Roseibium sp. Sym1: one gene and its partner. The protein of the gene in region 2 interacts with the protein of the main gene of each other region in a pairwise test. Links are inferred from orthologs where the notes say so. Each region holds a gene or a part of one and is shown on either strand. Other genes may lie near its edges. The genes, in order: rplL and trhO.

Evidence for each region.
Region 1: the proteins of trhO (region 2) and rplL interact in binary tests that used the Escherichia coli proteins (3 or more experiments, as listed by UniProt). The link is inferred for Roseibium sp. Sym1 from one-to-one orthologs.

The regions. Positions count from the first base shown.
Region 1 is NZ_CP114786.1:4,512,935-4,516,118, reverse strand. What follows is about bases 1-2,868. They hold rplL (50S ribosomal protein L7/L12), read right to left. Parts: upstream 1,691-2,868; coding sequence 1,310-1,690; downstream 1-1,309. Other genes in these bases: rplA (50S ribosomal protein L1), read right to left, coding at 2,594-2,868; rplJ (50S ribosomal protein L10), read right to left, coding at 1,752-2,270; rpoB (DNA-directed RNA polymerase subunit beta), read right to left, coding at 1-1,023. Outside these bases: more of rplA, read right to left, coding at 2,869-3,184. UniProt on the Escherichia coli protein: The binding site for several of the GTPase factors involved in protein synthesis (IF-2, EF-Tu, EF-G and RF3). Is thus essential for accurate translation.
Region 2 is NZ_CP114786.1:3,886,989-3,890,120, reverse strand. The notes cover bases 60-2,875. They hold trhO (oxygen-dependent tRNA uridine(34) hydroxylase TrhO), read right to left. Parts: upstream 1,974-2,875; coding sequence 1,146-1,973; downstream 60-1,145. Other genes in these bases: O6760_RS17645 (methyl-accepting chemotaxis protein), read left to right, coding at 2,814-2,875; O6760_RS17650 (PAS domain-containing protein), read left to right, coding at 2,312-2,839; O6760_RS17660 (hypothetical protein), read right to left, coding at 429-1,016; O6760_RS17665 (hypothetical protein), read right to left, coding at 154-378; O6760_RS17670 (LysR family transcriptional regulator), read left to right, coding at 60-111. In the rest of the region: more of O6760_RS17670, read left to right, coding at 1-59; more of O6760_RS17645, read left to right, coding at 2,876-3,132. UniProt on the Escherichia coli protein: Catalyzes oxygen-dependent 5-hydroxyuridine (ho5U) modification at position 34 in tRNAs, the first step in 5-carboxymethoxyuridine (cmo5U) biosynthesis.

The DNA of each region.
Region 1 (3,184 bases), 630 kb from region 2 along the record:
GTGATGGCCACGCTCGATCAGCTCTTCCAGCAGCTTGCCGGTGATTTCATCGCCGGCTTCGGCATAGATCTCGCCGGTCTGGGCATCGACGATGTCCTCGGCCAGGTACTGGCCGTGCAGGTCCTCGTCGGTGACCTTCAGGGCGGTCACGCCCTTTTCGTCGAGCTGCTTGATAGTCCGCGCGGTGATCTTGCGGCCACCCTCGATGACGACTTCGCCGCTGTCGGCGTCGATCAGGTCATAGGAGGCCTTCGTGCCTTTCAGACGGTTGCCGTCGAAAGGCATGCGCCAGGAGCCGTCCTTCTGGCGGGTGTAGTCGATCCGCTTGTAGAAGGTGTTGAGGATTTCCTCGCCGTCGAGGCCAAGCGCCATCAGGAGCGAGGTCACCGGAATCTTGCGGCGGCGGTCGATACGCGCGTGGACGATGTCCTTGGCGTCGAACTCGATGTCCAGCCAGGAGCCGCGATACGGGATCACGCGGGCGGCGAACAGCAGCTTGCCGGAGGAATGGATCTTGCCCTTGTCATGGTCGAAGAACACGCCCGGCGACCGGTGCATCTGGGAGACGATGACGCGCTCGGTGCCGTTGACGATGAAGGTGCCGTTGTCGGTCATGAACGGCATGTCGCCCATGTAGACATCCTGCTCCTTGATGTCCTTGACGGACTTGGCACCGGTGTCTTCATCGACATCGAACACGATCAGGCGCAGGGTGACCTTCAGCGGCGCGGCGAAGGTCATGTCGCGCTGACGGCACTCGTCGACGTCGTACTTGGGAGCTTCAAATTCGAAGGAAACGAATTCCAGCAGGGACGTGCCTGCAAAATCGGAGATCGGAAATACGGATTGGAAGACCGCTTCCAGGCCTTCATTCTTGCGGCCGCCGCCCGGCATCTCGTCGACCTGCAAAAACTGGTCGTAGGATGCTTTTTGAACCTCGATGAGATTGGGCATAGCCGCGACATCGCGGATGGAACCGAAATATTTACGGACCTTTTTGCGACCGTTGAACGTTTGGGTCATTGTCGCTCCTCGTATCGGCCGGGTAACGGCTTCCCGAAACGCCCCTTTTCCAATCGGGCCACCGCCCGGGCGCTTCGGAAAACCGTCCCCCCGGATCAGCCTGCCTGACGTGACCTCACGAACAAGCGGATCGGCTGATCAATCTATGGGGTCTAGGACATCCTGATCCGGCCTCTCCGGATCACCATGCCCTAGTGGGACGTTCGCCCCGGAAACGGGTCAGACCCGCCGGGGCAAGCAACGGTCCCGGCCAGGCCGGGACCGCCAAAGGCTCAAAAGGCCTTTATTACTTCAGCTCGACAGAAGCACCGGCTTCTTCCAGCTTCTTCTTCAGCTCTTCAGCTTCGTCCTTGGCAACGCCTTCCTTGACGGCCTTCGGAGCGGACTCGACGAGTTCCTTGGCTTCCTTCAGACCCAGGCCGGTGATGGCACGGACTTCCTTGATGACGTTGATTTTCTTGTCGCCGGCAGAAGCCAGGACAACGTCAAATTCGGTTTTCTCTTCAGCAGCAGCACCGGCATCGGCAGCACCGCCGGCAGCGGCAGCAACTGCGACCGGAGCAGCGGCGGAAACGCCCCACTTCTCTTCCAGGAGCTTGCTGAGTTCAGCAGCTTCCATGACGGTCAGTGCGGACAGTTCTTCTACGAGCTTTTCAAGATCGGCCATTTTCTTAGTACCTTACGTTCGAACCAGAGTTTGGTTTCGTGAGACAGTGTGTTTGGACGCCTTATGCGGCCTCGTCCTTCTTGGCGTACGCGCCGAAGACGCGGGCAAGCTGCCCGGCCGGAGCGGCGGTAACCTGAGCCATGCGGGAAGCAGGGGTCTGGATCATGCCAACCAGTTTCGCACGCAGCTCATCGAGCGACGGCATGGTTGCCAGAGACTTGACTCCATCCGGGTTCAGGTTGGTTGCACCCAGAGCACCGCCAAGGATTGCAAACTTCTCGTTTGCCTTGGCGAATTCGACGGCTGCTTTCGGAGCGGCTACCGGATCGTCGGAATGGACGATGACGGTCGGGCCCTGAAACAGGTCGGAGATGTGCTCAAGGTCAGTGCCTTGAAGGGCGAGTTTCACAAGGCGGTTTTTTGCGACTTTCACAGTGCCGCCGGCTTCACGCACGGATGCCCGCAATGCGGTCATCTGGGCTACCGAAAGACCTGCGTAGTGCGCGACAACAACAACACCGGTGTTACCCAGCTCGGTGTTGAGAGACGTCACGAACTCGTGCTTTTCCGCTCTTTCCACTTGCCTTCTCCATTTGGCGGCGTTGCCGCCGCCGGTTTACCTTTGCCGCCTTTCAGGCAGGTCCCGAACCCGGAACCGCCTTGGGGCGACGCTCAGGGTCCTGTCCCCTCACCCTCACGCAAGAAACGCGCGGCAAGGTCTGGTTCGAACCAAGTCTTCCGCGTCAACGGCGGAGAATTCGGTTCTCACCCATCTATGCAGGCCAAAAAGCTTAAGCCGGTCTCCCGGCACCTGCAGTCTCGGACAGGGCAACCCGGCGGCGTGCCGCCGGGTCTTTTCGGCCCGAAGGCCGAAATCTCTTCAAAACATCCGGAAAGTCCGGATTACTCGCCAGCAACGCTTGCGAGATCAACCTTCACGCCCGGGCCCATCGTGGAGGACACGGCAATGCGCTTCAGGTAGGAACCTTTTGCGCCGGACGGCTTGGCCTTCTGGACAGCATCCAGCAGAGCCTTGACGTTCTGCAGGATGGCGTCTTCGGAAAAGGACACCTTGCCGACACCGGCATGAACGATACCGGCCTTCTCGACGCGGAACTGGACGGCACCGCCCTTGGCGTCGTTGACGGCTGCGGTCACGTCCGGGGTCACGGTGCCGACCTTCGGGTTCGGCATCAGGCCGCGCGGGCCGAGCACCTTGCCGAGACGGCCGACCAGCGGCATCATGTCAGGCGTTGCAATGCAGCGATCGAAGTCGATCTTGCCGCCCTGCACTTCCTGGACCAGCTCTTCGGCACCGACGATGTCGGCGCCGGCGGCCTTGGCTTCGTCGGCCTTGTCGCCACGTGCGAACACGGCAACCTTGACGCTCTTGCCCGTGCCGTTCGGCAGCACGCACACGCCACGGACCATCTGGTCTGCGTGACGCGGGTCAACACCGAGATTGATCGCAACTTCGACGGTCTCGTCGAACTT
Region 2 (3,132 bases):
GACATCAGCGTCTTTGCGGTCTACAGCTCCAGGCGCAATCTCGCCCCGAAAGTAAGAGCTTTCGTTGATTTTCTGGCAACGGAACTCGCACGGGCAAGCGAACGCTGGTGACAGGCGACGTTGTGTACGGTCCAAAGACCGGTTGGCGTTCTATCATTCCCCTGCGCGGCGGCAGCGTCTGAGTGCCTCGACGATCTGTTCCGCCATCACTCCGGGTACCTGTATCTTGGTCTCCCCGAAAAGGTGTACGACGGCGTGTTCACCGTCTGCGGACTGTTCGTTGTAGATCCGGACCGACTGGTTTTCCGGTATCAGGACCGCCATGGAGCCACCCTCGACACTCAGCAGGATCGACGACGCCACCAGTGTGCAAATCATGTTTCAGCCCTCGCTGGTCGTCTCATTCAACCGTCTTTTGATCCACAGTCCTAGTAACGGCAACCGCGTACCCGGACCGGTTTCCAGACCTGCTGCGCCGGCTGGACCAGGACCTGGCGGCTGACCGTCGTGTAGACGGCCGGTTTCTGCACCCGGTAACTGGAAGCGGGCTGGACCAGAACCTTCTCATTGACCGTGCTGTAAATGGCCGGCTGGCGGACGGCCACCTTCGAGGCCGGCTGGACCAGCACCTGTTGGCTGACAGTCTTGTAGACGGCCGGATTCTGCACCTTGCACAGGATCTTGCGGCCCTTGATCACCCGGTACTCCCAGCCGACGCTGGCCGGCTGCACCAGGACGCGGCTCTGTCGTGTCTGGTAGACCGCCGGGCTGGTTCGATAGCTGACCCTTTCGGGCTGCACCAGCACCCGGCGTTTCTGATAGCCATAGACGGCGGGCTTCTGCACCACGTAGCTGGAAGCCGGCTGAACCAGCACCTTCTGGTGAACCGTCCTGTAGACGGCGGGAACGGTCGCCTGTTCGTAACAGGACAGGGCCCGGCCGCCGGCGACGGCGGAAGAGGCAAGAACCGGTGTAAGAACCAGCGCGGCGGCCGCGCTCCAGAACCTGTGACGCATCGACTTTCCCCCAGTCTGGCGCAGAAAAATGCACTGCACTCCTGACCTTAGGAAAGTTCTCCAGGGGGTTAAAGGGAAAAAGTTAACAATCGTTAACGATTGCCGTGCCGGATCGGGACGCGTGCGGGATCAACCGGCCCTCGACGGTGCCTCGACATCGTCATCGGCCCGTGCACCTGTCTCGTAATCCGTGTCCTCGTTGATGATGTGGCGGGCCTCTTCCGGGATCCAGGCGCCCCAGCGCGGCTGCAACTGATGGTCGACGGACACACGGTCGTCGAAGACGAAACACTCGCCCTTCCACAGGCTCTCGCCTTCCGGCACCTTTTCCAGGTAGTTCAGGATGCCGCCCTCCAGGTGATAGACATCCTTAAAGCCCTGTTTCAGCATCCAGGCCGTGGCCTTCTCGCAGCGGATGCCGCCGGTGCAGAACATCGCCACCTTGGGCTTCGTCTTCAGGGTCTCCTGGCCTTCGACCCAGTCCGGGAATTCCCGGAAGGACTGGGTCTCGGGGTTCAGTGCCCGCTCGAACGTGCCGAAGGCGAATTCATAATCGTTGCGCGTGTCGATCACGACGACATCCGGATCGGCGATCAGGGCGTTCCAGTCCTCCGGCTTGACATATTCGCCGACAATCTCGTTCGGATCGATACCGTCGACGGCGAGCCGTACGATTTCCTGCTTAAGGCGGACCTTCATGCGCTTGAACACATGGCGGTGGGTCCAGGCCTCCTTGTGTGTCAGGTCTTTCAGCCGCGGATCGCTGCGCAAATGCGCCAGAACCTCGCGCACGCCCGCTTCCGGGCCGCAGATGGTGCCGTTGATGCCCTCCGAGGCCAGCAGCAGGCTGCCCCTTACATCGCGCGCCTCACAATAGGCCTTGAGCGGATCGCGCAGCGCGTCGAAGTCATCGAGCGGCGTGAACAGATAGAGGGCGGCAACGAGAAATTCGTTCATCTGGCTTTTCTTTTCCGGGCAAACAACCGGCTGTGACCAGGCGCACGGACGCGTCGTGATCATGATCCGGTCAATTGGCGCCCTCTATACAGCCACAGGTCCCGGACTGCAAAGTCCGCAGTTTCTCGGATCCCGTCACCGCGAGACACTAAAGCGGCACCGGCACGGGCTGAAATGCGGCAGATCCGTCAGCATTTTGGAAACGCGCGTCAAAAATCAGTAAAAATGCTTATATGTCAGAGCATTAGAGTATAAGTATCTTTACATGCTTTATGGATAATTAAGTTCAGGCGGTTAGCTTCTGCCCACGATACCGATTCCGAGCGGGCACCAGCAGGATGACACATTACAAAGTCGCCCCCACGGGGGTGGAGCGGTTCTTCTCCGAACGGGACCTGATTGTCTCGAAGACCGACACGCGTGGACGCATCACCTACGCCAACAATATCTTCCGTGACATTGCCGGTTTTACCGGCAAGGAACTGGAAAACGCACCGCACAGTCTCATCCGCCATCCGGACATGCCGCGCTGCGTGTTCAAGCTGCTCTGGGACACGATCGAGGCAGGCGGCGAGATCTTCGCCTATGTGATCAACATGTCCGCCAACGGCGACCATTACTGGGTCCTTGCCCATGTGACACCGAGTTATGACGGCACAGGAAAGATCATCGGCTATCACTCCAATCGCCGTGTTCCCAACCGGCGGGTCGTCGACGACGTGATCATCCCGCTCTACGCCCAGCTTCTGAAGACGGAGCAGACGGCGGACAACCGCAAGACGGGCATGCAGGCCGGCCACGACCAGCTGGTATCGATCCTTCAGTCAAAAGGCATGGGTTATGACGAGCTCATTCACACTCTATAACGCTGCCCTGGGCGCGGCCCTGGTCGGTCTGGCGGGCGCGGGAGCGGGTCTTGCCGGGCTCGCCGGCTGGACACTCGCCGCTTCACTGCTTTGTTCCCTCACCGTCCTCGGTGCGATCTTTGTCCTGATCGCCGTGCACCGCGCAAGACAGGGGCTCACCGCGGCCACCGAGGTTTGCAGCAGTGTCGGCTGGGGCGACTTCGAGGCCAGGGCCAGGGACTATGTCCATCAGGGCGAAATCCGTGACCTGATGATCGCCATGAACCACATGATCGACCGGACGGACGCCTTCC